Regions from separate parts of the Vagococcus hydrophili genome, predicted to be linked through region 2. Evidence: predicted binding sites of a transcription regulator. Region 2 holds the regulator's gene; the other holds the start of a gene.
What was found. The regulator LexA, encoded in region 2, represses DNA repair genes until DNA is damaged. The targets are predictions, from matches to a motif close to CNAACANNTGTTNG.
Positions count from the first base shown of each region.

Region 1: the regulator LexA is predicted to act here: its motif matches at 2,180-2,193, upstream of ruvA (Holliday junction branch migration protein RuvA).

Region 1 is NZ_CP049887.1:767,495-786,856, reverse strand. It holds gene G7082_RS03820 (hypothetical protein) at 90-335, shown strand; gene G7082_RS03815 (hypothetical protein) at 332-2,071, shown strand; gene ruvA (Holliday junction branch migration protein RuvA) at 2,211-2,828, shown strand; gene ruvB (Holliday junction branch migration DNA helicase RuvB) at 2,841-3,851, shown strand; gene queA (tRNA preQ1(34) S-adenosylmethionine ribosyltransferase-isomerase QueA) at 3,982-5,016, shown strand; gene tgt (tRNA guanosine(34) transglycosylase Tgt) at 5,034-6,179, shown strand; gene yajC (preprotein translocase subunit YajC) at 6,263-6,610, shown strand; gene G7082_RS03785 (hypothetical protein) at 6,687-7,103, opposite strand; gene adhE (bifunctional acetaldehyde-CoA/alcohol dehydrogenase) at 7,443-10,043, shown strand; gene asnB (asparagine synthase (glutamine-hydrolyzing)) at 10,271-12,154, shown strand; gene G7082_RS03770 (carboxylate--amine ligase) at 12,180-13,397, shown strand; gene G7082_RS03765 (lipid II:glycine glycyltransferase FemX) at 13,401-14,402, shown strand; gene mreC (rod shape-determining protein MreC) at 14,560-15,420, shown strand; gene mreD (rod shape-determining protein MreD) at 15,420-15,935, shown strand; gene G7082_RS03750 (C40 family peptidase) at 16,082-17,386, shown strand; gene G7082_RS03745 (CatB-related O-acetyltransferase) at 17,538-18,191, shown strand; gene G7082_RS03740 (M3 family oligoendopeptidase) at 18,249-19,362, opposite strand, start outside.
Region 2 is NZ_CP049887.1:2,158,800-2,172,148, forward strand. It holds gene G7082_RS10590 (ASCH domain-containing protein) at 1-351, shown strand, start outside; gene G7082_RS10595 (ABC transporter permease) at 445-1,665, opposite strand; gene G7082_RS10600 (ABC transporter ATP-binding protein) at 1,658-2,389, opposite strand; gene G7082_RS10605 (efflux RND transporter periplasmic adaptor subunit) at 2,390-3,556, opposite strand; gene G7082_RS10610 (hydroxymethylglutaryl-CoA reductase, degradative) at 3,687-4,952, opposite strand; gene G7082_RS10615 (hydroxymethylglutaryl-CoA synthase) at 4,965-6,137, opposite strand; gene G7082_RS10620 (50S ribosomal protein L25/general stress protein Ctc) at 6,416-7,033, opposite strand; gene G7082_RS10625 (M42 family metallopeptidase) at 7,387-8,421, opposite strand; gene G7082_RS10630 (cation:proton antiporter) at 8,562-9,752, opposite strand; gene lexA (transcriptional repressor LexA) at 10,282-10,902, opposite strand; gene G7082_RS10645 (DUF896 family protein) at 11,049-11,291, shown strand; gene tkt (transketolase) at 11,407-13,349, shown strand, end outside.

The DNA of each region.
Region 1 (19,362 bases), 1.4 Mb from region 2:
ACAAGCTAGTTTATCATAACTGACTTTTAAGAAATGAAAAGTCGTGAGTGATAGATTGGCTTGTTTTAATGAGAAAGGTTAAGTGAAAAATGAGAAAGAAATATCGTTTATTATGTGTACTAGTTTTGAGTAGTTTGTTGTTAACAGAGGTTAGTTATGCTGAGGATACTACCAAAAAAGAAGAGTTTTTTCATTTAATGGAAGAGGGGAAACAGTTGCTTAAAGAAAATAGGGAATACCCAAAGAAAAATCCCTTTGGTTTGATGTCGGTTTTACTTGTTTTGCTATCTTGCTCAAGTGCTGTAGCGTTATTTATAAGTAGAGGTGGTAAATGAGTCTATTAAAATTGAAAAATCCGTGGAAATCCCTAGCTGTTCCATTTTTAGTTGGGAGTAGTTTTATGCCTGATTGTGTTAGTGCCATGTCACTTTTGGAGGGGGTGGACACTACCAAAATTACGGTAGAAAAAAACCAGTTGAACCAGAAGGGGATCTTAACCGAGGGAAAAGAGGAAGAAACATTGGATGTCTCTAAAATAAAAATTATTTTTAATAATGAGGAGCAAGAAGAAAATCAAGATTTAGTCGAATCTGAAGAGACAGAAAATTTTACAGAGAGTATCAGCCAGCATGATTATATCAACGATGACATCAACAGTATTTCTAGTGATGAATTTGATGAAGAAGAGCCGATGGATAATTCTTCTGAGTGGGTAAAAGAAATATTTAGCCCCAACACAGAGGGGAATAAATTGTTTAACGAGATGAATGAACAATTAAAAAAAGGCTGTAACAGAGTAATTCAAGGGAGCGATTCTGCCAATCAAGATATCGTCGAATTAATTGATGTGATAGAAAATAAACTTGATGTAGATGTATATGAAGAGAATGAAAGAATCGATTATGTCTATGCACCCATTGCGTTATCTGGAAAATATGATTTCAAACAAATAGAAGAAAAGTTAACGTTTCTTAAATTAGACCATTTTTTAAAAGGGACAACCTCTTTCGATTTTTTACCAAATCATCTTCATTTGAAAATTAAAAGAAATGAATTACCAATTATTGTTGAAGATGATAAGGTTATCTTAGATAAAGGGAAGTATTTGAAAGTCTTGGGTCTAAAACAAATTAAAGGCACTAGTAATATTATATTAATGAACGCAGAAGTCATACCGGAAGAAACTGGATTTAACTATCTTATGGTATTAGAAAATAAACTTAATGACGTGGTTAATAAAAAAATAGAGTTATCAGCGGAGAGTTCTTTGATGATGTTCACAGGTAAATCACTTTTTACTAATTTACATCTAGATAATATCACTAAGGCGTTGGATACGTTAGGAGATACTACGGATTTGAGTTTTGATGAAGTAAAACGACTGTGTCAAACGTTTGAAAAAAAAGGTGGAAAGATACTTATAGGTGATCGTTCTATAGATTCTTATACGAGGAAGCTAAGTCCCAATGTTAGCTATGATTCAGTTAATAACGTGGGTCAAATTATTTATGATGTAGACACTGAAAATTACTACGGAGTAAACCCAGCAACCATTCAAAGTTATTTTATTGAGTTATTAAAAATGATGGATGTAAAAAAAGAGCAAGCTCTTCAAATAGTGAGTGAAAAACATCAAGAAAAAACAGAAAGTGTGGATTTATTTGATTTACTAATGGAAGAGCAGTTGAATGTACCAACTAATGAGCCATGTGTAGAGACTAAATTAGCTGAAAAGAAAGTTAGTTCAACCGATGTGACTAAACAATTAGCCGAAAATGTTCTAGATATGATGACGCTCATTAAAGAAATGCCGACAGTAACTTCTAATCAATTAGAGGAAGTAAGATATCATGAAGAGTGTTTGATAGATGCGTTAATGAGTTCAGAAGAAAAGAACGTCCATCATGAAAAGAAAACAACTGATGTTGAACAGGTTAGGGAAGAAAAAGTGAATAATGATTTTGAAGAGAACGAAGCCTCTTGGAAATTGAACTATGTGACAGAAATATCCCTAGTATTTATTCTATCAACATTTTCCACATGGTTTATAACGCGTCGTTACTCAAAATAAGAGAGTGTGGTATAAGTTTTTATGCTTATATCATACGCTCTTTTTCTTGCTACATTGTTTAATGCGTAAATCATGGCTAAATCTTCCTAAACTATGTTACAATCTTAGGGAACATGCGTACGTGGAAGGTGGAGAAAAAGTGTACGAATACATTAAAGGCGTGGTCACTTATGTGAGTCCGTATTATATAGTTATCGAAACAAACAACATTGGGTATCAAATAGCTGTGGCAAATCCGTTTCGCTATTCAGCTCATTTAGAAAAAGAAGTGGTCGTTTATTTACATCAAGTTATCAGAGATGACGCTCATGTCTTATATGGTTTTTCAGACTTAGAAGAAAAACAATTATTCTTAAAATTAATTAGTGTCTCAGGTATTGGACCTAAGAGTGGTTTAGCCATTATGGCTTTAGATGACCATGCTGGATTAGTAAGTGCGATTGAAAATGAAGACGCGAAGTACTTAACTAAATTTCCAGGTGTTGGGAAAAAGACAGCGCAACAAATGGTCTTAGACTTAAAAGGGAAATTAGATGAATTAGAAATCACAGGGGAAGCGAAGCAAGTTTACGCCAAGCAAGATGATTTATTTAGTACGATCGATGATAGTTCCTTAACAGAAGCGATTGAAGCACTGAAAGCATTAGGTTATTCTGAGCGAGAAATCAAACGCATTAAGGTAGAGCTTGAAACAATGACAGGTAAAGCAACGGATGAAATTTTACGCTTTGGTTTGAAATTGTTAATGAAAAAATAGGGAGGATTTGTAATGAACGAAGAAGAAAATCGCTTGGTATCAGCTGATTTAGATGAAGCAGAAGACGGTTTAGAAAAATCATTACGGCCTCAATATTTAGCCCAGTATATCGGTCAAGATAAGGTGAAACGAGAGTTAGATATCTACATTAAAGCCGCTAAACAACGAGAAGAATCTTTGGATCATGTCTTGTTGTATGGTCCACCGGGATTAGGTAAAACAACCATGGCTATGGTAATTGCCAATGAAATGGAAGTTAATATTAAAACAACCAGTGGTCCAGCCATTGAAAAACCGGGTGATTTAGTGGCTATTTTAAATGAGCTAGAACCAGGGGATGTTCTATTTATTGATGAAATTCATCGTTTGCCAAGAGTAGCAGAAGAATTACTTTATTCGGCAATGGAAGATTTTTTTGTGGATATTATAGTGGGGCAAGGTCCAAGTGCCCACCCTGTTCATTTCCCGTTACCCCCCTTTACCTTAGTAGGAGCAACAACTCGGGCAGGAATGTTATCAGCACCTTTAAGGGATCGCTTTGGGATCATTTGTCACATGGAATATTATGAAGACCATGATTTAAAAGAGATTGTCCTGCGTTCTGCGGATATTTTTGCCACAGAAATCAAAGAAACAGGAGCTTTTGAAATTGCTAGACGTTCAAGAGGGACCCCTCGAATCGCCAACCGTTTATTGAAGCGAGTCCGTGATTTTGCTCAAGTTGAAAGTAACGGAAAAATTGATGAATACGTAGCAGATGAAGCTTTGAAAATGTTGCAAGTCGATCACAAGGGCTTAGATTATGTGGATCAAAAAATCTTAACAACGATGATTGAACTTTATAACGGTGGTCCCGTTGGTCTAACAACGATTGCGGTTAATATTAGTGAAGAAACTGAAACTGTTGAGGACATGTATGAGCCTTATTTAATTCAAAAGGGATTTATCAAACGAACACAAAGAGGTCGAGTGGTTACTGAATTTGGTTATGAGCATTTAGGGTATACTTACGAAGAAAAATAAGGAAAAAGAGATTTCAGATGAAAATAACTGAATCTCTTTTTTTAGCGCGTTTTAGAAAACATGAACGCTTTTTCTTTTGGGCTAAAGATGTTAAAATACAACAGGAAGATATAGAAAGGAATAGGTGACTATGACATTACAAACGTCAGATTTTGATTTTCATCTACCAGAAGAACTGATAGCACAAACGCCTTTAAAGGACAGAACGGCGTCTAAATTATTAATTTTAGATAAAAAAACAGGTGAAATACAAGATAAACATTTCGATGATATTTTAGATGAGCTACATCCAGGAGATGCTCTTGTGATGAACAATACTCGTGTTTTACCAGCAAGATTACATGGTGAAAAACCAGAAACAGGCGGTCATTTAGAAGTGTTACTATTAAATAATACTGAAAATGACACGTGGGAAACATTAATCAAACCAGCTAAACGCGCTAAAGTCGGCACAAAAATTTCATTTGGTGATGGTCGACTGAAAGCTGTGGTGAAGGAAGAACTAGAACATGGCGGTCGAATCATCGATTTTACTTATGAGGGTGTCTTTTTAGAAAATCTAGAAGCTTTAGGTGAGATGCCATTACCACCATATATTAAAGAAACGCTGGAAGATCAAGAACGTTATCAAACAGTCTATGCTAAAGAAAACGGCTCAGCGGCAGCCCCTACAGCAGGTCTTCATTTTACAAAAGAGTTAATGGCTAAAATCGAAGCTAAGGGTGTGAAAATTATTTACTTAACGCTACATGTTGGCTTAGGAACGTTTAGACCTGTGAATGTCGAAGATTTAGAAAATCATAACATGCACAGTGAGTTTTATGCCTTATCAGAAGAATCGGCTGAAAGCTTGCGTCAAATTAAAGCAAATGGCGGTCGAATTGTGGCTGTAGGAACAACATCAATTAGAACTTTAGAAACGATTGGAACTAAATTTAATGGTGAGATTAAAGCGGATAGTGGTTGGACTGAAATCTTTATTAAACCGGGTTATAAGTTCAAACTAGTGGATGCTTTTTCAACCAATTTCCACTTGCCAATGTCAACGTTGATCATGTTAGTGAGTGCTTTTTCAACGAGAGACCATGTTTTAAATGCCTATAACCATGCTGTAGCAGAAGAATATCGTTTCTTTAGTTTTGGGGACGCGATGTTTGTAAAATAATAGAAAAGAGGATCACAATGAGCGAACCAGCAATTAAATACAGATTAATCAAAAAAGAAAAACACACTGGCGCAAGATTAGGTGAAATTATTACGCCACATGGAACATTTCCAACGCCAATGTTTATGCCAGTAGGAACATTAGCAACTGTTAAAACAATGGCTCCAGAAGAGTTAAAAGATATGGGTGCAGGAATTATTTTAAGTAATACGTATCATTTATGGTTACGTCCTGGCGAAGATTTAGTGGAAGAAGCAGGCGGCTTACATAAATTTATGAACTGGGATCAAGGGATCTTAACAGATTCAGGCGGTTTCCAAGTTTGGTCATTAAGTGATATGCGCCGTATTGAAGAAGAAGGGGTTCATTTTAGAAACCATTTAAATGGTTCAAAAATGTTTTTATCTCCTGAAAAAGCAATCCAAATTCAAAATAAATTAGGTCCAGATATTATGATGAGTTTTGACGAGTGCCCGCCTTTTGAGCAAAGTCATGACTACGTGAAGAAATCAATCGAGAGAACTTCTCGTTGGGCAGAACGCGGGTTAAATGCGCATGCCAATGCAGATCGTCAAGGGTTATTCGGAATTATACAAGGAGCTGGCTTCCAAGATTTACGTGAGCAAAGTGCTCGTGATTTAGTCAGTTTAGACTTCCCAGGTTATTCTATTGGTGGGTTGTCAGTGGGTGAATCTAAACAAGAAATGAACAAAGTGTTAGAATACACAACACCACTTATTCCAGAGAACAAACCAAGATATTTAATGGGTGTGGGAACTGCCGATTCATTAATTGATGGAGTTATTCGTGGGGTGGATATGTTTGATTGTGTCTTGCCAACACGTATTGCGAGAAATGGAACGTGTATGACGAGTAAAGGCCGTTTAGTTGTGAAAAACGCTAAATTCGCTCGTGACTTCAGACCATTGGATGAAAAATGTGATTGTTACACATGTCGTAATTATTCCCGTGCTTATATTCGTCATTTGATTAAATGTGATGAAACATTCGGTATTCGTTTAACGTCTTATCATAATTTATACTTCTTATTAAATGTGATGAAACAAGTCCGTCAAGCGATTATGGATGACAATTTACTAGAATTCAGACAAGCCTTTTTCGAAGAATATGGATTTAATGAAGAAAATCCGAAGAATTTCTAAAAAATCATAAATTAAACTAGTGTAATCTAATAAAATTTGATAAAGTGGATAGTGACTTATAAAAAGAAAATGAGGTAGATCAAATGCAAGGTGGATTAGGATTTTTATTTCCGTTAATTATTATCGGTGGGATGATGTTTTTCATGACACGTTCTCAAAAGAAACAACAAAATCAACGCCAAGAGCTATTAAATAGCATGAAACTTGGAGACGAAGTTGTGACTATTGGTGGGTTATACGGTGTGGTTCATGAATTAAACACAGACAAAGGAACTGTAACAATTGACTGTGAAGGTATTTATTTAGTGTTTGAACGTGCTGCAATCAAAACTGTAACACCTGCAGCAGCAAGTGCTCCAGCAGCAACAGTTGAAACAGAAGAAGTAACTGAAGTTGTTGAAACTAAAGAAGAAGAAAAAGAAAATCAATAAGATTTTCTTTCAAATTAAAAACAAACGGATTGCTTAGAAAAAGTAGTCCGTTTGTTTTTGTTTTATTGAGATGTTTTTATGGAATCTTTAGTTCAAATTCATATGAGAATTCTGGTTCGTTGTCATATGAAAAGAAAAAAACTAGTTTGTAATTTTCTTTACTATTATTAGCTATGTAGTCTTTTAAAGAAAAGATAGAGGTAGCACCGCTATCAATATATTCTTTAATGGCTACTTTAGGTAAAACTGTTTCTACAGGTAGCCACATGTTTTTCGATTGTGTCATTACTTCTGTTTTAGAAGTTTCCCAAATTAAACGACGACTTGAAGAATTAGTAATGACTATATCAGTAGAATTTTCTTTGGATTGAGTAATTAAAAGTTCTTTGTTTTGATTGTTGAAACTATCAACAGGTGTTTCTACTAAAATCTTGTACATCAATAAGCAAAAGATAAATATAAATAGTGGGAACAAAAGAATTTTTTTCTTCATTTGTTAGTTCCTTTCTTTTTGTTTTTAAAATACGACTTTTATTTATAAAAGAAGTATAAATTTGAAGAGAGGATGAGTCAATCATATTTAATAGTGGGACAATCAGAATCGATCTTTTTTATGAAAATGTGTTTATCAATAAATGTGAAAATAGTATCAATCTTTTAGTTTGATATAAAAAATTAATGGTATGGTTCATGATATAAAGTGTATTTTAACAATAGTTAGAGTTAATTTAAAAATAAAGTGAAAAATGTCACAAAAAAGTATTTACAATTATGAAAAAATGATGTATATTACATTTGTGAAGTAAATAACAAATTATTTCAGGAGGCTATTATGGTAAAGACAAAAGATAAAAAAGTTGAGAAACAAGAAAGTAACGTGGCGCAAGTCATTGATGAATTAGTAGTAAAAGGTAACCAAGCATTAAAAGAAATGAAAGCTTTCGATCAAGAAAAAGTAGATCATATCGTTCATCAAATGGCGATGGCAGCTTTAAATCAACACATGCCTTTAGCAAAAATGGCAGTCGAAGAAACTGGCCGTGGAATTTATGAAGATAAAGCAATTAAAAATATGTTCGCATCTGAAAGTATCTGGAACAGCATTAAATATGATAAAACAGTTGGCGTAATCAACGAAGATAAACAAAAACAAATTATTGAAATTGCTGACCCAGTCGGTGTGGTTTGTGGGGTAACACCAACAACTAACCCAACATCTACAACCATTTTTAAAGCAATGATTTCAATCAAAACACGTAATCCAATCATTTTTGCTTTCCATCCAAGCGCACAAAAATGTTCAGCAGAAGCAGCTCGTATCGTTCGTGATGCAGCCGTTGCAGCTGGCGCACCTGAAAACTGTGTTCAATGGGTTGAGCAACCTTCAATCGAAGGAACAAACACATTAATGAATCATGAAGGCGTGGCAATTGTATTAGCTACAGGTGGTTCTGCAATGGTTAAAGCTGCATATTCTACTGGTAAACCAGCACTTGGCGTAGGACCTGGTAACACACCTGCTTACGTTGAAAAAACAGCAAGAATCAAACGTGCGGTTAACGATTTAATTATTTCAAAATCATTTGATAATGGAATGATTTGTGCCTCAGAACAAGGTGTGATTGTTGATGCTGAAGTTTATGATGCAGTGAAAGCTGAATTTGAAGCACATCAAGTATACATCGTTAAAGCTAATGAATTAGCTAAATTAGAAAAAGCAGTCATGAACGAAGCTAAAACAGCTGTTAACCCAGCAATCGTTGGTCATTCTGCTGTATCTATCGCTAAAGACGCAGGAATTAACGTCCCAGCAGGAACTAAAATTTTAATCGCTGAATTAGAAGATGCGGGTGCTGATTACCCATTATCTCGTGAAAAACTATCTCCAGTTTTAGCAATGTTTAAAGCTAACAGCCGTGAACATGGTTTAGAATTATGTGAAAAAATGTTAAAACTTGGTGGAGAAGGACATACTGCTGTTTTACATTCAGAAGATGAAGATTTACACATTCAATTTGGTTTAAGAATGAATGCTTGTCGTATCTTAATCAACTCACCAGCAGCACAAGGTGGGATTGGTGATATCTACAACGAAATGATTCCTTCATTAACATTAGGTTGTGGATCTTACGGTAAAAACTCAGTATCTAAAAACGTAACAGCAATTAACTTAATCAACACAAAAACTGTAACAAAACGGAGAAATAATATGCAATGGTTTAAACTTCCAGAAAAAATTTATTTTGAATTAAATTCAATCCAATATTTAGAAAAAATGGAAAACATTGAACGTGCATTCATCGTCTGTGACCCTGGAATGGTTCAATTTGGTTATACTCAAAAAGTAATTGATGAGTTAAACAAACGTAACAACAAAGTGACTTATGAAATCTTCTCAGATGTTGAACCTAACCCTTCAACAAACACTGTTTATGCAGGAACTGAAATGATTAATAAATTCAAACCAGATACAATCATTGCTATCGGTGGTGGATCTGCAATTGATGCCGCTAAAGGTATGTGGTTATTCTACGAACACCCAGATACAGAATTCTTTGGCGCTAAACAAAAATTCTTAGATATTAGAAAACGTACGTACAAAATTCAATCAGCTAAAAAATCTCAAATGGTTTGTATTCCAACAACATCTGGTACAGGTGCTGAAGTAACACCATTTGCCGTAATTACTGATAGTGAAACACACGTGAAATACCCATTAGCAGATTACGCTTTAACACCAAACGTGGCAATTATTGACCCACAATTTGTAATGAGTGTACCAGCTGGAGTAACTGCAGATACAGGGATGGACGTATTAACTCACGCTTTAGAATCATATGTTTCAGTAATGGCATCTGACTATACTCGTGGATTAAGTTTACAAGCAATCAGATTAGTCTTTGATAACTTAGAAGATTCAGTGAAAAACCCTAACTTAGAAAACAGAGAAAAAATGCACAATGCTTCAACAATGGCTGGTATGGCATTTGCGAATGCTTTCCTAGGTATATGTCACTCAATCGCTCATAAAATTGGTGGAGAATACGGTATTCCTCACGGACGTACAAATGCGATTCTTTTACCTCATATTATCCGTTACAATGCGAAAGATCCTTCAAAACATGCATTGTTCCCTAAATATGATTACTTTAGAGCGGACACAGACTACGCTGACGTAGCTCGTTTCTTAGGTCTTAAAGGAAACACAACTGCTGAATTAGTAGAAGCTTTAGCAACAGAAGTAGATGAATTAGGAAAACGTGTTGGAATTGACATGAACCTTAAAGCACAAGGATTGTCTCAAGAAACATTAGACAACACAGTAGATCGTATGGCTGAGCTTGCTTATGAAGATCAATGTACAACTGCTAACCCTAAAGAACCATTAATTAGCGAATTAAAACAAATTATTATTGATTCATATAATGCATAATCATTTGTGATATTTAAACACCTCTTAATTGTTTCCTGTGGGTCAGGGAATGATTATAGGTGTTTTTTTATTTATTTATAATAACCGATTAATAGGATGGTATTGTTTGGAAAGTTGGACAATTAAGGGATAATCATATATAATTTAAAGATTGTTAATAAGAAAAATTAAAAATAAAAACTAATATAAATGAATTAATAAATTCTATAATGAGAGAAGGAATTGGTGTGTGCGGAATAGTTGGATTTATTGATACCAAGTCAGTAGAATCAAAAAATGAAATAATAGAAAATATGATGGCAACTATTGCCCATAGAGGTCCAAATAGTTCTGGTAGTCATGTTGATACACAAGCAGCTTTAGGTTTTAGACGGTTGAGTATTGTCGATTTAGAGGGTGGTTCTCAACCTATCTATAATGAAGATAAGACGATGGTTATCACGTTTAATGGAGAAATATATAACCATTCAGAATTAAGAGCGGATTTAAAAAGAAAAGGTCATATATTTACAACCCATGCTGATACAGAAGTATTACTTCATGGTTACGAAGAATACGGAGTTGAATTATTACAAAAAATTAGAGGCATGTTTGCTTTTGTCATTTGGAATACAGAAACTAATGAATTGTTTGGAGCTAGAGACCATTTTGGAATAAAACCACTTTACTACACAGAGATGAATGGTAGTTTTATCTATGGGTCAGAAATTAAAAGCTTTTTGCAACATCCAGGTTTTAAAAAAGAATTAAATACAGAAGCTTTACGTCCTTTTATGACATTTCAATATTCAGCATTAGATGAAACTTTCTTTAAAAACGTTTATCGTATTAAAGAAGGTCATTTCTTTACGTATAAAAATGGTTTATTAGAAATCAAGCAATATTGGGATGTTAAAGATAATGAAAAGAAAATGTCTTTATCAGAGACAGTGGATTTAATTGATAAAAGTGTCCAAGAATCAATCGATATTCATAAAAACGCTGATGTTGAAGTTGGTTCATTTTTATCTTCAGGAGTAGATTCAAGCTATGTAGCAAGTGTTTTACGCCCCGATAAAACGTATTCTATTGGTTTTGGTGATAAGACGTTTAATGAGTCAGTGGAGGCTAAGGCGTTGACTGATATGATTGGATTGAACAATGAGTCGCGTATCATAGAAGGGGAAGAGTCATTCAAAAATTTTCCTCTTATTCAGTATCATCTAGACGAACCGGATTCAAATCCATCTTGTGTTCCTTTATTTTTCCTATCAGAGTTAGCAAGTCGTGATGTTAGAGTTGTTATGAGCGGTGAAGGTGCGGATGAATTGTTTGGTGGCTATCAAACATATGGATTCTATACTAAATCAAAATTCATTAGAAAAACAACCAGTTTACTTAAAAAATTACCTGAAAAAGCAAGATACTCTTTAGCAGGTTTTATTAAAGAAAAACAATTCCCTGGTAGCTTACATATGTATTCTAACTTAGCACCAGCTGAAGAATGCTTTATTGGTAACGCGAAAGTCTTTGAAGAAAAAGAAGCATTAGAGTATTTGACAAGTGAGTATTCTAAGTCACCAAGTGTCTCAGACATTGTGAACAAACAATACAAAAAAGTAAGTCGATTATCTGAACTTAAGAAGAAAAAATATTTAGATTTTCATCAATGGATGCCAAAAGATATTTTATTAAAAGCTGATAAATTATCAATGGCTCATTCTTTAGAATTACGTGTGCCATTACTTGATATTGAGTTGATGAGAGTCTCAGAGCAAGTACCTGAAAAATATATGATTAATTCTGAAAATACTAAATATGCTTTTCGTCAAGCCGCAGGAAGACATCTTCCTGAAGAGTGGTCGAATAGAGAAAAATTAGGCTTCCCAGTACCAATTAAAGATTGGTTACGTGAAGAACGTTATTACCAACATGTAAGAGAATTATTTTCTAATGAATGGGTAAAAGAATTTTTTGATCAAGACAAAATTATTCAATTGCTAGATGATAACTATGAAGAAAAAGTGGATGAACGTCGTAAAATTTGGACTATTTTCACTTTCTTAACTTGGTATAATGTTTACTTTATCAATGATGGTCACAAACCAGAAGTATCAGAGTTAACAGATTAATAATTATTTGGAAAGGAAAAAAACGATGAAATTTTTACCTATTATTTTAGGAACAGATGTTAATGCATATGGAATTGCTCGTTCAATCCACATGGCATATGGAATTAAAAGTTTATGTGTTGGTCAAGGCAAATTACCAATGACTAACCATTCTAAGATTGTTGACATAGAAGTGGTTAATGATTTAGCTAATCCATCTGTTTTTTCAACAGCTATGATACCACTATTAAAGAATAAATTAGAAGCTTATGACAAACTAATTTTATTTGCGGCAAGCGACGGTTATGCTGAATTAGTGATTGATAACCAAGAGGAGTTATCTAAATATTGTCGGTTACCTTTTGTAAAAAAAGAATTGAAAGAACAATTAATTTTAAAAGAAGATTTTTATGATTTATGTGAGAAATTAGAGTTACCTTATCCAAAAACAATGAAAGTAACTAAAGACAACTATCGAGAAATCGAAGTACCTTTTACTTATCCTGTGGTTGTTAAACCAAGTAATAGTGTGACATATGCTTTAGCAGAATTTAAAGATAAGAAAAAAGCCTATATTTTAAATAGTGAAGAAGAAGTTACGGAAACTTTATTTAATATCTTTACTTCTGGATATGGCGACACGATGTTAATGCAAGATTTTATTCCTGGTCCTGATAGTAACATGCGTGTCTTAAATGCTTATGTTGGATCAAACAGTAAAGTCCACTCGATGTGTTTAGGACATCCTTTTTTAGAAGATGTTACACCAACACTAGTAGGAAATTATGTGGCGATTAAAAGTATTTTTGATGCTGATATTTATGAAACATATACTCGTTTTTTAGAAGGAATCAGTTATACAGGGTTTGCTAATTTTGATATGAAGTACGACGAGCGTGATCAGACATTTAAAATTTTTGAGATTAACTTGCGACCGGGACGAAGCAGTTTTTATTCGACGTTAGCTGGGTGTAATTTAATTGAAGAAGCGATTAAAGATTTAGTTGAAGAAATAAAAGTTGAAGAAGCATTTTTAAGTAGAGAAGAAAAACTATGGTTAGGTGTTCCAAAAGAAGTAGTGCTAACTTATACAGAGGATGATACATGTAAACAAGTAGCCAAAGAGATGATTGATAGAGATGACTATGGTTATACTTTATTTTATGATCAAGATAAATCTATTGTTAGAAATTTAAGTATGAAAAAATACTATCAATCCTATGTGGAACGTTATGAAAAATGGTTTAAAAAGAAGGGACGATAGAAAATGGCATTAGTCAATTTAGCTAATCCTGAAGAAATAAAAAGATATGAGGATTTTATTTTAAATAGTCCATATACCGCAACAACACAGGATATGGCATGGGCGCAAGTAAAAAACAATTGGGAACCTTTTTATATTTATCTAGAAAAAGAAGATGAGATAATAGCAGCAATGTCAATTTTAACGGTGGCTTCTGTAGGTGAAAAAAAAATAGCTTATGCAACAAGAGGTCCTGTCTGTGATGTTAACAATATCCAATTAGTCACAGAGTTATATGATGAGGCAGAAAAACAATTATCAAATGAGAATATTTTCTTGCTTAGAACAGATCCAGAAGTTTTTTATAATCAAGAATTATCTGATGCATATAAAGCTGCAGGGTTTAAAGTACGTAACAAAGATATTAACCCTCATTCAACAATTCAGCCACGTTTAAATATGAGGTTAGATACGGAAAATAAGACAGAAGAAGAATTACTCTCAGAATTTCATTCTAAAACACGTTACAATATACGTTTAGCGAAAAGAAAAGGAATTGAGGTTCATTCTTCTAGAAGTTTAGAAGATTTGAAGGCTTTTTATGATACTCATGTAATCATGAGTGAACGTCAAGGTATTAGTTACCGTCCGTACGAGTATTTTGAACGAGTGCTAAAAGCTTATGGTGATAACGCCAAAGTGTTTATTGCTACATTTGAAGGAGAAGTATTGGCAGGTGCATTATGCTTAAGTTATGGTAATGTTACTTGGTATATGTATGGTGGTTCTAATAATCTACACCGTAATAAGATGCCTAATTATTTAATGCAGTGGGAAATGATTAAATGGGGACTAGAAAGAGGAACTAAGTATTACGATTTTGGTGGTATTTTTGAAATGAATGAAGAAGATGGTTTATATAAGTTTAAACGTGGTTTTGTTGGTAGTGATAAGGCAACAGAATTTATTGGTGAAATTGATCGAGTATATGATGAAGAATCGTATTATATTTTTTTAAATGAATAATTAAAAAGTGGGGGAAATAAATTCTCCACTTTTTTGATATAAAAATTAATAAAGAGTTAATGAATTTTACCAGCTATCTTCTAGTGATTTCAAGTAAATAATGTTAGAATAAACGTTATGTGTATCTAAAATTCAAGACTTTTGTCGAGGTGGAAATGTGAAAAAATTTAATTCAAGTAGAAATATTATTATTGCGCTAACAATTGTCATTATTGTTGTCTTTTTAATTGGTTTTAGTGCCATGCAGCGAGATAATAAAAAGCAAAGTTTACCAGGTCAATCTCAAACTAATGGTGTCATTGCAAGCATTGATCGAGTAGTTAAAGCACCATTTATAGGTGTCGAAAATGGGGTTAAATCGATTAATAATTTATTTAATACCTATACAGAAAATGATAATCTAAAGAAAAAAATAGATCATACAGCGTCCCTTGAAGCGGAAGTTGCTAATTTAAAAAAAGAGAATGAAAAATTAAGAGGTCAATTAGAATTAAATGCGACGTTATCAAATTATGAAGTAGTGAACGCTGGAGTGATTAATCGTTCCCCAGATAGTTGGCAAGATGTATTAATCATTGATAAAGGTAAAAAAGATGGTATTGAAGTCAACATGGCGGTCATGGGCGATAAAGGATTGATTGGTCGTGTCATTATTGCAGAAAATAATAGTTCAAAAGTAGAACTCTTAACAACGATTAATCAAAATACGAACCACTTTCCTGTGATGTTGCAAGGTGAGGGAGATAAGATGATTTACGGTTTAATGGAAGGCTACAATAATAAAACTCACACATTAGTCGTGTCTCAGTTAACTTCAACAGAAGGCTTAAAAGAAGGAACCCCTGTTACGACTTCTGGTTTAGGTAACAATTCTCCTAAAGGATTATTAGTAGGGAATATTAAAGAAATTAAGAAGAATAAAACAGGGCTAGATGCAGAAGTGTTAGTAACGCCTGTATCAGATATGTACGATGTGAATTCTGTGACGGTTGTTAAACGATTAGCGGGTACAGAGTAATGATGCAAAAAAGAAAGTATCTATCCTATACCTTACCGCTTATTTTCTTTTTTATGATGCTTATAGATGGGCATGTAAGTAGTTCACTTCTATCAGCTTTTTCAGTGCCAATGGATTTTACAAGTAATCTATTGTTGATGTTTTTGATGTTTGCAACGTTCCAAATGGAAAAAACCTATCTAGTGATTTGGTCAAGTGTCATCGGACTACTTTATGATTCTTATTTTTATAATGTGATTGGGATCAATTTGATTTTGTTTCCAATACTAGTCATCTTAATTTATAGTTTATTCGAGCATGTTTATCCAAATACATTTACGATTATTTTGAGTTTCATTGTTTTTGTTACAGCCATTTCAGTGGGCAGAGTGTTCTTATTAGTGCTATTTAAGTTAACAAGTACCACTATTTTAGATTTTTTTGCAAGAACATTAGCACCAACTCTGTGCTTGAATATCATACTGATAGCAGTGTTAGTAGTGCCTTTAAAGAGTATGTTTAATGTTAAAAAATAAATGTTATGTGGATTGAAATATGTTTGTAACATTTCTATTATATGACTGACATGTCTCTATGCTACAATTCATTTATCGTTAAATTTAAATATTAAATAAAACTTAAAAAATATAAGAAATTACAAATTACACGGGGGACTATTAAATTGAAAAAGAAGATTTTATCTACATTATTAACAAGTACAATGATCTTATCAGCAACAGCTCTTCCATTAATGGCTAGCGCTGACTCAGTTGATCAAAAGATTGCATCACAAGACAAAAAAATTAGTGACTTACAAGGAAAAGAAGCTTCAGCATCATCACAATTAGCTTCAATCCAAAGTAACATTACTTCAATCAAAGACCAAGCAGATGCTTTACAAGCTAAACAAGCAGAGTTAAACACTGAAATTGGTTCATTAAATGGTGAAGTTAAAGATTTAGAAAAACGCATCGAAAAACGTGATGCTTCTATTAAAGAACAAGCTCGTTCAGTTCAAGTTGACTCAGGAAGCTCAAACGTTGTTGATTTAGTTTTAAACGCTGATTCAGTATCAGACGCTGTAACTAAAGTAATGGCAGCTTCTAAATTAGTTGGAGCTAACAATGACATGATGCAACAACAAAAAGAAGACAAACAAGCTGTAGAAGATAAAAAAGTTGAAACAGAAGAAAAAGCATCTGAAGTACAAGCTAATGCAGTTGTATTAGAACAGAAAAAAGGTGAACTAGTTGCTCAAGAGTTAACTCAACAAGTAGCAGTTAGTGAAATCGCAGCTGAAAAAGAAACTGAACAAGGAAAAAAAGATCAGTTCTTAAACGAAAAAGCAGAAGCAGAAGCTAAACTTGCAGCTGAAAAAGCGGCAGCAGAAGCAGCAGCTAAGGCAGCGGCAGAAGCAGAAAAACAAGCAGCTAAAGAAACTGTAGCTCCAGTAGCACCAACAACTGAAGTTAAAACAGAAACTAGTACTGAAGCACCAGCTTCAAACAATGGTGGAGCAACAACTCCAGCTGAAACAAATACTAATACAAACAACAACAATAATAATAACAATGGTGGACAACAAACAACACCACCTAAACAACCAGCTGAAACTCCAGCACCTCCTGCTTCATCAAATGGTAGTGCAGTAGTAGCAGAAGCTTACAAACATATTGGTAAACCTTATGTTTGGGGAGCTAAAGGACCAGATTCATTTGACTGTTCAGGATTTACATCTTATGTTTATCGTGTCGCAGCAGGAAGAGAAATTGGTGGATGGACAGTACCACAAGAAAGTGCTGGCGCTCAAATTTCACTTAGCCAATTACAACCTGGAGATTTAGTATTCTGGGGAGCTAGAGGCGCAACTCATCACGTTGGTATTTATGTAGGTGGCGGACAATACATCCACGCACCACAACCAGGTGAAAACGTAACTGTACAAAGCATGGCTTATTGGTCACCAGACTTTGGAGTACGCATGTAATTAAAATTTTAAAGGCTGACTTGAAAAAGTTAGTCTTTTTTTTTATGGAGAATAAAAAAATGAGGAAAAGATTGAGATTAATAAAACAAGTTTCAGTGAAAGTAGCTTCTAAGTAAGGAACTAGTAATAATCAAACTTAGGAGCGAAAACAATGGAAAATAATCATTATAAAAATTGGTCGGAAGTAAAATATTTAGAGGATATTATCACGAATCCTTTGATTAGAGTTGGAAAAAAATCTTATTATTCAGGTTTTTATGAGAATTCAAATTTTGAAAATGGGTGTGTTAGGTATCTATGGGGAGATGAAACGACGAGAGATTTGTTTCATCCAGAAAAGGATTTTGGTTGGGAACTTGATAAATTAATTATTGGAAACTATGTTTGTATCGCAAGTGGGGTAACTATTTTATTAGGTGGGAATCATAACCATCATCCAGATTGGCTAACAGTTTATCCTTTTGAAGAAGGGATAAAGGATTCCTTTGAAAAAAGAGGAGACACGGTAATTAACAGTGATGCATGGATTGGTATGGGAGCGACAATTATGCCGGGTGTAACCATTGGTGAGGGAGCCATAGTTGCGACTGGTTCAATGGTTGTCAAAGATGTTCAGCCTTATACAATTGTAGGTGGAAATCCAGCGAAAGTCATCAAGAAGAGATTTGACGAAGCGACAATTGGAAAATTACTTGAAATACGCTGGTTTGATTGGAAAGAATCAGAAGTAAAACCAGTAATCCCTCTTTTATTAAGCAATCAAATAGATCAGTTATATACTTACTATCAAGATAATATAAAATAAAAAAATGAAAAACCTGAAATCACGAAGAGTTACTTCGAATGTGATTTCAGGTTTTTTCTACATATATTGTTCTGTAATTGTCATAAACTCTTCGATATCTTTTTTAATAATATCAATTCCGTCTTGCCAAAAATCTGGTTTAGTCAAATCAACACCAAGATGTTTTTGAGCTAGCTCTTCTGTCGTCATTGATGCTGTATCACGTAATAGTGAAATATACTCATCTTCAAATGAAGAACCTTGTTTTTGAGCGTGAGCGTAAATTCCTAAACTGAATAAGTAGCCAAATGTATAAGGGAAGTTATAGAAAGGCACATCATCAATAAAGAAGTGTAGTTTACTTGCCCAGAAATGAGGATGGTATGAACTTAGAGAGTCACAATAAGATTCTTTTTGTGCATCCAACATCAATTCAGTCATTTCTTCATCAGTTAACACATTTTTCTTGCGAGCTTTATGTAAATTATTTTCAAAGATAAAACGGGTATGAATATTCATAAACATTGCAATCGCGTTTTGCATTTTAACATCAATTAAATTAATTTTTTCTTCGTTTGTTTTAGCTTGTTTTAGAGTCGCGTCCGCTACGATTAATTCAGCGAAAGTACTAGCCGTTTCAGCAACGTTCATCGCATAATCTTGACTCATTACAGGCAAATCCCACATCACATGAGAGTGATAAGCGTGACCTAATTCGTGAGCTAAAGTAGAGACTTCATTGATTGATTCACCGTATGTCATGAAAATACGAGATTCTTTGTTTTCTGGAAGACTTGTACAATAGCCGCCAGGACGTTTTCCGGGGCGGTCTTCTGCTTCAATCCAGCTCTTATCAAAAGCAACTTGAGCAAAATCAGCCATTTTAGGACTAAATTTATTAAAGTTTTCTACGATGAATTCAGCCGCTTCATCAAATGTGTAACGTTTTTCTTCAAATTCACCTAAAATGATCGGTGCATCTTGATCTTGCCATTCCATTTTCTCTTTGCCTAGTAATTGTGCTTTACGAGTTAAGAAATCAACAAATGGTTGTTTGTTATTTGAAATAGCTCCCCACATCGCGTTTAATGTTTCTTCTTTCATACGGTTGTATTCTAAAGGAACTTGCAAGTGGTTAGTGATTCCGTGTAACTCGTTAGCTTTTAATCTAAAGCCGTCTAAGTGATTTAAT
Region 2 (13,349 bases):
CAAACTGAACTAGCAGAATTAGTATTGAACAGTGAAAAAAAAGCAACCTCTTCCTTAAAAATTCTTCAAGACTTAGGATTAACTAAGGAAAGTAGAGTAGGGGATATGTGGTCCATTTGCGATGGTGAAGGAATTGAACTATGTCGAACTGTGGTCGAAAAAGTGGAAATTCGTTTGTTTGGTCAAGTTGATGAAGCTTTTGCCATTCTTGAAGGAGATGGTAGTTTTATTAACTGGTATGAGATTCATTTTAATTACTATAAAATGTTGTTAGAGAGACACGGTTTAGAGTTAACTAATGAAACAGAGTTAGAGTGTGTTTGTTTTAGGAGAATAAATTCAAAAAAATGAGAGTGTCAGCTACGTTTTGTAGAGACACTCTCATTTTTGGATGACAAGGTATTTCCTCCAGTTGCTTGGAGTTAGACGCCTTTTTCATCACGTTTATTGATAAATTGCCTTAATTGGGTCCATTTTAGCGGCGTTAATCGCTGGGATGACGCCGAAGATTAATCCGATCCCGGCTGAGATTCCGGCTGACATGAAGGCCATTTTTGGACTAACGATGGCTTCAATATCAGGAACCACACTAGAAATTAAATTCGCAATTCCTGCCCCAAGAAGAACGCCTAGAATACCACCAATTAGTGTGATAAAAGCTGCTTCAAGTAAGAACTGGATTAAGATATTAGAAGGTTTGGCACCAATCGCACGTCTAATTCCAATTTCACGTTTACGCTCAGAAACAGAAACGTACATGATATTCATTACCCCAATACCACCAACAAGAAGAGAAATGGCAGTAATGAATAATAATCCCATAACCACGCCTTGCAACACTTGTTCCATCTCTTGTCTAAATTTCTCATTACTACGATCTTCTTCAAAGTTACCAACTAATTCTGGATGATAATCTTTTAAAAGTTTGTTGGCTTCTTCAACGACCGCCATGCGATCAGCATCTGCTTTGACTTTTAATTTAATCGCGTTGATCGGTTTTGTTCTAGCAATTTCATTGTAAGCTTTTTTAGGTACTGTGTTTGAAAAGATTGATGAATCGGTAATCATTTCGCCTTCTTCAATTTTTTTCTTCACACCAATAACTTGGAATTTTTGACCTTCCACATCAACAGCTTTACCAATGATATCTTTTGGTTTCTTGATATTTAATTGTCCTTGCATTGTATCGTAAGCAAGGATAATTTTATTTTTATCTAAATCGCTTTTAGTAAAATCAGAACCAAATGCAACACTTGGATCAGGTTTTGAATAAGATTGGATATAACCGCCGCTTTGAGTTTCAAAGTAACCGATAGAAGCATTAATTCCCTCTGGTCCAAATCCCATGCTGTAATCAGCGCTAATATTATCGACACCGTCTAATTTTCTAAGCATTTTCAAATCAGACATGTTAAATGCAAATTCATCATAGGCTTGACCGGCTGCAGCTGAATCATCTTCTTGATCCACTTTGTAAACCAAACGAACACTGTTAGCATCAGCTGATTCCATCATTTTCATACTTTTTTGTTTCATGCCTTCACCAATAGCAGAAACGGTCACAACAGCTGTAATCCCGATAATAATTCCTACCATGGTTAAGAAAACACGTAATTTATGGGCTTTTAGGCTGAGGAAGGTACTTAATAATAAATTTTTAAGCATTGGTAAATTCCTCCTCATCTAAGAAAATTCCATCTTTCATGTAAACAACACGTGACGCATATTTTTTCATGTCATTATCATGGGTAACCATTACGATGGTTTTACCTTCTTTATTGAGTTCGGTTAGAATATTCATGATATCTTTACTCGTTTCACTATCAAGGGCACCGGTAGGCTCATCTGCCATAATAAGCAAAGGTTCATTTACTAAGGCACGAGCAATCGCCACACGTTGTTGTTGCCCACCAGATAGTTCAGTGGTTTTAGAATTCTCTTTGCCTTCAAGACCTACTAAATGAAGGTAGTGATCTGCAATTTTTTTTCTTTCAGCTTCTTTTTTCTTACCCTCATAGACCATTGGTAGTTGGACATTTTGAGAAACATTTAAAGATTGAATCAAGAAAAATTGTTGGAAAATAAAGCCAATATATTTGTTTCGTAAATCTGATTTTTGATTTTCAGTTAGTTTCGATACGTCTTGCTCATCAAAGATATAACTACCATCTGATGACTGATCTAAAAACCCGATAATATTCATTAAAGTCGTTTTTCCACTACCAGATTTTCCCATGATCATCAAGAACTCACCACGTTCAATGGTTAAATTTAATTCTTTTAACACGTGAAGTTGTTCTTTCCCAACAGGATAGTATTTATTAAGTTCAGTCATTTCAATGAGAGAAGAAGAAGAAACAGCCTGTTCACTGTTTAATTGTTCAGTCATTTATTTCATCTCCCCTGAGTTTTCCATGCCTGGTTCTCCGATTAATTCACCGCTTTTAAGTTCTTTTTCAGATTTAACAATCACTTTGTCTAATCCTTCTAAACCACTATTTACAATGACTTTGCCTTTGTCAGCGCCTTTATCAGCTACTTCGATATCTTTTCTTAAAACAGTCCCAAAGTCATCAACAAAAACATATTTTTTCTTGTCTTTTTCATCTGTATGAATAGCTTCTTCAGGAATTTGGATTTTCTTGTCATCTAATTTAATCGAAGCTTGCACGTGGAATCCTTTACGTACTTTTTTAGCATCTTTTAATGAAAGTTTAACTGTGTAAGTTGATAAAGCACCACTTCCGCCTGAATTACCACCCATGCCACCAGTCGCGCCAGCTTGTGCTTGGGCAGTTGTTGGTGAATTTGAAATATGGATAATTTCGCCTTTATAAACATTGTTGTCAGCAATCGTCCTAACTTCTGCTGGTTGTTTTTCTTTGATTTTCTCTAAATCACGCTCGTTAACTTCACCTTCAACATAAAAATCATTAGAAGTTAAAGTCATAATCGCACTGTCACGATTTTGATCTTGCGGAATCGTAATTTGCCCATTAAATGGTGCTGTTACTTGATTCACTTGTTTCGCATTTAATGTATCAAGTTGACTTTGTTGTTGATTCATTTTGATATCAAAACTATTTAGGTCAAATTCTAAACGAATACTCTCTTCAGAGGTAGTAGGAGCGCCGGCTTCTTTTGCAGCTTTGTTCGCATTAGCTAATTCATTGATTTTAAGTTGCATTTGTCTAGCAGCTTTATCTTTTTCAGCTTGTGTTGATTCCATTTGATATTTCAATTCAGTGATTTGGTTGTCAGTTGTTTCATCCACATATTGGTATAAAACAGTTCCTTTTTCTACCATATCACCATTTTTTACGTTTAAATCACCTAATTTTCCAAGAGTAGCATCTTTTGTAAATTCTTTTGATTCTGTAGGAGTCACAACGCCATTAATGAAAACTTGAGGGACATCCTCTACAGTAAAATAATCAATTTTAGGTGCATCAGTAGCTACCTCTTTTTGAGAGCCTCCAAGTAAGAATTTTGCTCCAATTAAAACGATAATAATGCCAACCGTAACACCGATAATAATCTTTTTCTTTTTCGACATTTCTAAAATCTCCTTTATTATTTTATATGCTAATTATTTTACAGGAGTAAAGTCTTAATTTATATAGGACGTAAGACCGATAAAAAAACAACTAATCGCTATTAATCGATTAGTTGTTTAATAAAGTGTGCTATTTTCTAATTTTCTCCAATAATTCTTTTGCAACAATAGAGTTCATCTTAGCTTCTTTTCTAAGTAATGCTGTTAAGGCTTCAATTTCCTCACCTTTAGCACCGACTTGAATCGCTAGGGAAGAGGCGTGTAAATTCATGTGTCCTTTTTGGATTCCCACTGTAACCAACGCTTTAAGAGCCGCAAAGTTTTGAGCTAACCCAACACACATCACAATCCGAGCTAAGTCTTCTGAAGTTGAAACATTCAACATGCCTAAACTTGCTTTAGCCATGGGTAAGACAGAGATAGCACCACCGACAGAACCAACAGCCATTGGTAGAGTTAATTCACCAATTAAAGAATTCTCATCCATTGTCCAGTTCGTCATGGCTTCATATTGACCGTGACGACTAGCATAGGCATGAGCCCCAGCTTCAACCGCGCGAGGATCGTTGCCTGTTGCAATAACCACTGAATCAATCCCGTTCATAATGCCTTTATTATGTGTAGCTGCACGGTACGGGTCAAGTTTGGCGTAAGTGTTGGCTTCAACAATTTTTTGAGCAATTTCTTTTCCCTTAAAGTTAGGTGTGGTTAATTCATCAAATGACACGCTACAAGTCGCTGTGACTAGGCACTCTGTGTTGTAGTTACTTAAAATGGACATTAGAGAAGCGCTTTTTGTTAATTCCAGAATAAAAGGTGTGACACCTTCTAAAATAGTATTAATAATGTTCGCTCCCATGGCGTCTTTAACATCAACCATTAAATGAAGGGTTAAGAATGATAGAGATGCTTCCGGTTGTTCAATTAAGCGAACAGCGATATCTTTTAAGCCACCACCACGAGCAACGATTGAGGGATGACTTTCCTGGGCTAATTTAAAAATTGTGTCACGTTCATTTAAAATCGCTTCTTTAGCTAATTCTAAATCAGCAACATTTTTTAAAATAATTTGACCAATCATCGCGCGACTTTCAATATGAGTGCTAAAACCTTTTGTGCTCATGATTTTAGCAGCGTTACTACAAGCAGCAATCACAGAAGGCTCTTCAACCACCATTGGAATTGTCATTTCTTGTCCGTCTATTATAAAATTACGAGCCACACCAAGAGGTAATGGGAATTGAGCGATTTGATTTTCAATCAATGAATTAGCCACAGAATCATCTAATAAAGGACTATCTAAAAATAATTGTGCTTGTTCATCATTTAAATAACCTTCTTGAGTTAAGGTTTGAATACGCTCAAGTCGAGTTTGTTTGTAAAATTTAGGTTTCAAAGTAACGACTCCTTATTGACGTTTTGAATACTGTCTTTTGTGATCAGTAATACTTGATAAATAGAAGAGACTGTTATCAAATTTGGCTTCACTTAGTGGGTGAGTGCCGTCTTCTTTCGGTAAAACTTTGTTGAAAATGGCTTCGTATTCGTCCATTGATAAATCGTAACGATTGTTAAGAAGAGTTTCGTGTTCCTCTTTTAATAAATGATTTTCAAAGCCTTCAACTAAACGACCATAGAAGAACTCACCAACAGCACCGGAACCGTAACTAAATAGTCCGATTAAATCACCTGATTGTAATGAATGAGCATCACTATCAAGAAGTGACATTAAACTAAGGTATAAAGAACCAGTATAAATATTACCAATATCTCTGGTATAAGTTGTTGATAAATTATAATGGTGCATGATTAATTCTTGGATTTCTTCTGATTCATTTTCAAGAAGAGGGAGTAAGGCTTTTTTACCCATTTTCGTATAAGGTAAATGGAAACAAATCGCTTTAAAATCTTCAAAAGTTAGGTTAGTTCTTTTTGAGAATTCTTCCCAAATTGTTTTAAAGAAATTAATATAAGCTTCATTTGAGAATTTACCATCAACAATCGCTGTATCTGAATAATTGGGACGCCAGAAATCAAAAATACTTTCGGTCATCGCCACACTTGTGTCTTCAAGAGCTAAAATACGTGGATTTTCTGAGACTAACATAGCAATTGCCCCAGCACCTTGTGTGACCTCACCAGATGTATTCAAACCGTATCTTGAGATATCTGAACCAATGACTAACGCCTTTCTTCCAGGGTGTGCTTTAATGAAGTCTTGCGCCATCATTAAACCAGCTGTCGCTCCGTAACAGGCTTGTTTGATTTCTACAGCTTTGGCGAATGGATGAATATTGAGTAGTTGGTGAATAAAACTTGCGGCTGATTTTGATTCATCAATGCCAGTTTCAGTTCCTACAACGATTAAATCGATTGTGGTTAAATCTTCTTTATCTAAAATAGGGAAGGCAGCATTTGCTCCCATTGAGACAGTGTCTTGTGTAATGGTTGGTACAGCCATTTTTGTTTGACCAATTCCAATCGTAAATTTATCGGGATCAATACCACGATGTTTAGCTAAAGTCACCAAATCAATGTATGTACTTGGTGTAAAGAAATTTATTTTATCTATTCCGATCAAATTTGAACACTCCTAATTGTCATAATTAAAACCTCCATCATTTTATCACAAATTAAGAAAAGACTATAGTAGGTAAAATAACTTTAAAGTTTGCTTAAGTAATTTTCAGAAAAAATCATGTTTATTCTTTTAGATAGAGGTGAGAAGTATTTTGATTTGAGAGTATTTAAGGAAATAAAAACAGGACAACACTAAGGTCATCCTGTTTAGTCTGGGTTCAAATAGCAGTTGCTTGGAGCTAAATGCTATTTGAACCACCCTATTTTAAAATAATTATCTTATTCTGCTGATTTGTCGTTAATAACTTCTGGTTCACTAGCCACACCAGCAACTTCTTCTTCTGTTTGAACAGTTACCTCAGTCACAGCACAAACTTGCTCTTCAGCATCTGTCACAATCGTGAAGTCTGCTTGTTTTGGAATGTCACCAATTACAAGTGCGTCACCAATTGCCATATTAGTAATGTCAACTTCCACACGTTCTGGTAATTTATCAGGTGTTGCTGATACCATCACAGTGTAAAGGTTTTGCTCTAAGGCACCACCAGCTTTAACTCCAACTGGTGTTCCAACTAAAACTACCTCAGCTTCAACTTCAGTTTCTTCGTTCATATCAACTGCTAAAAATGCTGCGTGAATCCATTCTTTAGTGAATGTATCCAATTGATAATCTTGAAGTAAGGTACTGATTTTTTTTCCGTTTAGATCAAGAGTATAAACAGCGTTCAAGCCGTTTTCACGAATTGCTTTGTCTAATACTTTGGCATCTACTGAAAATGAGATGTTGTCAATTTTGTGACCATGCACAGCACTTGGAACTCTACCTTCTTCTCTTAACTTTCTACGGATAGAACGAGGTCTAACCGCTCTTGCTTCTGCTTTTAATACTACTGACATAAATAATCTTCCTCCTTTAGAATAAAATCTTCATTCGGTTCGTTATTTAGTTCTGCAGTTTTAATCGAGAATTGAGCACATCGATTAGCTTGCACTTAAAAAATGAATGTCAGCACTTTTTAAGGACGAACCATAAACTTAACAAAATAGTGATTTAGGCGATTTTAATCGAATAGAAAGAAGCTACTCAAAATTAAAGTGACGAAATAAAGACTTAAGCCTTCCGCCAATTGCCTGCTCATCGTGGTTCAAAAAACCACACTATAATATAAGCTTATGTCTTAACCATACGTCTTATTGCATAAAAGGTCAAGGAAAATGATTATTTATATTTTTATGTGTCTATTTTTATTTTATGATAATTCACTAAATAAATATTTTGAAACAAGTTGTTCAGTAGCGTCAATGGAATCTTGATGAGTGCGCTCAAAGGCATGACTGGCTTCGATTCCAGCGCCGACTAAACCGTGTTTTACATCTGCACCAGCGCGCATTGCAGCAGAGGCATCACTACCATAAAATGGATAAATATCTAATTTATAAGCAATTTTATTTGTTTCGCAAAGATGAACAAAATGATTTCTTAAGCCTAAATGATAAGGACCGCTAGCATCTTTCACACAAATAGAAACAGTGTACTCATCCGTTTGTTGGTCATCTCCCATAGCGCCCATATCAACAGCTAGGTATTCCACGACTTTTTCATCAATATTAGAATTTCCACCGTAACCAATTTCTTCATTATTAGAAAAGAAGAAGTGGGTTGTGTAAGGTAGCGATTCATTATTTTTCTTAAGATCAATTAAAAAGTTAATCAAAATAGCGGCACTTACTTTATCATCTAAATGACGAGACTTAATAAAACCACTAGGTGTGATTTCAGTACGAGGATCAAAACTAATGAAATCGCCGACTTGAATGCCTAATTTTTTAGTATCTTCTTCTGAGAAAGTTTTTTCGTCAATACGGACTTCCATGTTGTCTTGATTTCTTTCAGCAGAACCAGCATCTTTATAAACGTGGACACTGGTTTGATGCATTAAAATTGTTCCAGTGTAATCTTTACCTGATTGCGTATGAATCGTACAATATTCACCTTCAATGGAGTTATATTTGAAACCGCCAATTAAATCTAGTTTCAAACGTCCGTCAGGTTTGATACCGCGAACCATAGCGCCTAATGTATCAATATGTGCCGTAATAAAGCGGTGATTCTCATCGTCTTTACCAGGAACAGTCACGATTAAACTACCTTTGCGGTTAATAATACCTTGAAATCCGTGTTTTTGTAATTCTTGATCAAGGAAATGAATAATCTTTGTTGTATCCCCAGTTGGTGAGGGGATATTTGTTAGTGTTTGAACCAATTCAATTGTAGATTGTGTCATAAAATAACCTTCTTTCTTTTATTTGTTTCTATATGATTAGAGTAATCCAAACGGGTGTGGGACGCAAGAGAAAAAACATCTTTACCAAAGTTCCTCTAGGTACTAGTAGAGAGGGGAATTTTAGTAGAGATGTTTTTGTTTTACGCTCTGATATTTTCTGTGTTATCTTCCTTTTGATCCAGTCCAATACTAAATTTTAAAAGTAGGGGAGAGATTAAGGTAGTGATAATGATAGAAGCAATTACTGCTGTAAAGAATTCACTGGAAATGTAGCCAGCTTCTTGTCCGATTTTAGCAACAATTAAAGCCATCTCACCTCGAGAAACCATACCAGAACCAACGACTAGAGCCACGTTTCGGTTAATTTTCATTAATCGTGAAGCAAAATAACCACCAGCAAGTTTTGTGATAACTGCGGCAACTGATAAGAGTAAAATTAAACCAAATTGAGAGAAGAGTGCTTCAATACTGATCCCCAGTCCAATAGAAACAAAAAATACTGGAATGAAAAGACTGTTTCCAATGGTATCTACATCTTTTTCAATCTCGTGAGCTGATTCATGACTAGACAACATCATCCCGATAAAGAAGGCACCGATAATATCACTTAAGCCCATTTCTTCAGCAAAAATGGTGAAGGTAAAACAAAGAACAAGTGCCATAGCCGTTTTTGCTTTAACCGCAATTAATTTTGAAGATAAACGCATGGCTGGTGTGATTAAGTATTTAGCAACAAGGTACATCATACCGAAGAATAGTAATTTTTGCCCAATTAAATCCCATGCCATCGGAACAGTAAATCCTGTGCTAGCGTCAAAAGTAATGGCAGCTGTAAATATACTAATCAGTAAAACAACGAGAGTGTCATCTAAAATGGCGGCACCTAATGTAATGGAGCCTGCTTCATTGTCCATGTAATTGTATTCTTTTAATACTTGAACGGTAATGCTGAGTGAGGTGGCACTGAAGATAATGCCTAGAAAGAATGATTCTGTGGTTCCCATCCCGATAAGTTGTCCGAGAAGAGAGATGAAGATAAAGGGAACAAAAACACCGAACAAAGCAACGGTAATCGCTGGCTTTAGGTATTTCTTTAAAAGACTAAGATCGCTTTCCAGTCCAACGAGAAACATGAGAAGAATAATCCCAATTTCTGAAAACATAGCAATTCCGTCTGTTTCTGCGACCAAATTAAGAATTGCTGGACCGAGTAAAAGTCCCAATAGTAATTCGCCAAACACGACAGGTAAGTTGAACCTGTTACATAAGTGTCCTGCAATTTTTGTGCCTAATAAGATAAAAATGACCATTTTTAATAACTCTAAAGTCAAATGCATCCACTCCTTTTATAATTTATTTTTAGGTGCATATTTATACTAAATAATTTATAAAAAGGATGCAACTTATTTGTTCTTTTATTATTGATTAAATATCTATTTTAAACGTTTTTTTCATTTTAAATAACTATTAATAATATTATTTAATGATTTATAAATCAAAAAAGTGAATAATTATAACAAAAAAAGAATAAAAAAAACCGATAAATAATTATCGGCTGTTACGGTACATATATTGCTGTTTTTCTTCTGTGTAGCGTTTATATTGTTTTGTTTTATAGCTTTTTTCATCCCATAACATTAACCAAATCATAACTAGGGAGTCAAAACGACCAAGGCAGCCTGCCAACCTAATGTTCCTAACACGACACCTAATACTAAAACAATTAATAAAACTGCATACCTTCTGATTGCTTCCATTTTGATCACTCCTAAATGTATTTAGAACGTTTGTTCGTATTTTTATTATACAAACATTTGTTCGTTTTGTAAAGAAAAAAATAAAGCATTTAAGCTTTATTTTTTAAATATGATTTCTGTATAAGCCGACAACTTTTCCTAAGATAGAAACATTGTCTAAAATGATGGGTTCTAAAGTATCGTTTTCAGGTTGTAGACGGATGTAGTTAGTTTCTTTAAAGAATCGTTTACACGTTGCTTCGTTCTCGTCAGTCATAGCGATTACGACGTCACCGTTGCTAGCAGCTGCTTGTTTTCTAACGATGACATGATCACCGTCAAAAATCCCGGCATTAATCATACTTTCACCTCGAATGGTTAACATGAACAAACTGTTTTCTTCATATTTCAAATCAGGTGGTAATGGAAAGAAGTCAGAAGCATCTTCAACCGCTAAAATAGGTTCTCCTGCTGTAACTACTCCTAGCATTGGAATCGTTGTTGGCTTTACGCCGATTAAATCTAAGCCTTCCGAAGTAAGTTCGATTGCTCTAGGTTTAGTAGGATCTCGGTGAATAAGCCCTTTTTTCTCTAATCTGGATAAATGTCCGTGGACGGTAGAAGTAGAAGATAAATTAACCGCTTCTCCGATTTCTCTGACTGTTGGTGGATAGCCACGTGATTCAACTTGTTCGTATATATATCGTAAGACATCTACTTGTCTTGAAGACTGCTTTCTTGTCATAAGTCGGCCTCTTTTCTTTTTTTTTGAGTGTAACATATATTAGTAAGTAAATCAAACGGGTGTTCGCTTTTTTTTGTAGTTTAAATGATTGAATTTTTAATGAAATTAAGCTAAAATTATAGAAGTTTGTACGAGGAGGTTCACATATGTTATCAAAAGAAAAATTAGCACGAATTAATGAATTAGCAAAAAAAGCCAAAACAGAAACTGGTTTAACGGCTGCTGAAAAACAAGAACAAGCAGAATTAAGAGAAGAATACCTACACCGTTTTAGAGGTGGGATGCGTAATCATATCGAAGGCATGAAAGTTGTCGATACTGAGGGTAATGATGTAACACCTGATAAATTAAAAGACATTCAAAAAGATAAGGGATTACACGGCAGATAGTCGTCCCTTATCTTTTTTGCGCTTTCCTAATGTAAAGCCTTGCAAAATGTTGTAGAAAGCGTTAAAATGATACGTAGATAAAGGTAAAAAAAACCTAAATAGGAGGATGTATTATATGAAGTTCGATCAAATCGATCAATTAGGTGTCAATACAATTCGTACATTAAGTTTGGACATGATTCAAAAAGCTAACTCAGGTCACCCTGGTTTACCAATGGGGGCTGCACCAATGGCTTACACATTATGGACAAAACATTTAAAAGTTAACCCATCTACATCAAGAAATTGGGCAGATCGTGACCGTTTTATTTTATCAGCTGGTCATGGTTCAGCGATGTTATATAGCTTACTTCATTTATCTGGATACAACTTACCAATGTCAGAAATCAAAAATTTCCGCCAGTGGGATAGCTTAACACCAGGACATCCAGAAGTTCACCATACTGATGGTATCGAAGCAACAACAGGACCATTAGGACAAGGGATTGCGATGAGTGTTGGTTTTGCCATGGCAGAAGCTCACTTAGCAGGAACTTACAACAAAGAAAACTTCAATATTGTTGATCACTATACTTACGCATTATGTGGCGATGGCGACTTAATGGAAGGTGTTTCACAAGAAGCAATCAGTTTAGCTGGTCACTTAAAATTAGATAAATTAGTTGTTCTTTACGATTCAAACGATATTTCATTAGATGGTCCATTAGACAAATCATTTAGTGAAAGTGTTAAAGGACGTTTTGAAGCAACTGGTTGGCAACATATCTTAGTGAAAGATGGCAATGATTTAGAAGCTATTTCTAACGCTATTGAAGAAGCTAAGAAAGAAACAAGCAAACCAACGATTATCGAAGTGAAAACAATCATCGGTTTTGGTGCTGAATTACAAGGAACGAACAAAGTTCACGGTGCCCCATTAGGAGCTGACGGTATTGCATTAGCTAAGAAAAATTACGGATGGGACTACCCAGAATTTACTGTTCCTGAAGAAGTGACTGCTCGTTTTAAAGCAGACATGATTGAAAAAGGTCAAAAAGAAGAAGCTGCATGGAACGAATTATTCGCTTCATATAAAGCTGAATACCCAGAATTAGCGGCTCAATTTGAAGCAGCATTCAAAGGTGAAGTAACGGTTGATTTAGAAAAAGCTTTACCAGTTTACGAAGTAGGTGATTCATCTGCAAGTCGTATTACAAGTAAAGAAGCGATTCAAGAATTAGCGAAAGCAATGCCTGAATTATGGGGTGGATCTGCCGATCTTTCTTCATCAAACAACACAATGATCGCCGGCGAAAAAGATTTCGAACCAGGAACTTACGAAGGCCGTAACATTTGGTTTGGTGTCCGTGAATTCGGTATGGCAGCGGCAATGAATGGTATCGCATTACACGGTGGAACTCGCGTTTACGGCGCAACATTCTTCGTGTTTGTGGATTACTTACGTCCAGCCGTTAGATTATCAGCTATCCAAAAAGCGCCAGTGACTTATGTGTTAACACATGATTCAATCGCTGTTGGTGAAGATGGTCCAACTCATGAGCCAATCGAACAATTATCAAGCTTACGCAGCATTCCTAACGTTAACCTAATGCGTCCAGCTGACGGTAACGAAGTAGCTGCAGCATGGAAAGTAGCCGCAACATCAATGGAAACACCAACAGTTTTAGCTTTATCTCGTCAAAACTTACCAGTTCTTGAAGGAACAAAAGAAAAAGCTTATGAAGGTGTGGCTCGTGGTGGTTACGTATTATCAGCACAAGAAGGAACTACGCCAGAGGGAATCATCATGGCAACAGGTTCAGAAGTGAACTTAGCAATGGAAGCTCAAAAAGAATTACGTAAAGAAGGCGTTGATGTATCAGTTGTTTCTATGCCATCAACTAACCTATTTGACGCACAAGATGCTGAGTACAAAGAATCAGTTTTACCAAGTTCAGTTAGAAAACGCGTATCAATCGAAATGGGCGCAAGCTTAGGTTGGGAACGTTACGTAGGATTCGACGGTAAAGTAATGGGAATCGACCGCTTCGGCGCCAGTGCCCCAGGAAACACAGTCAT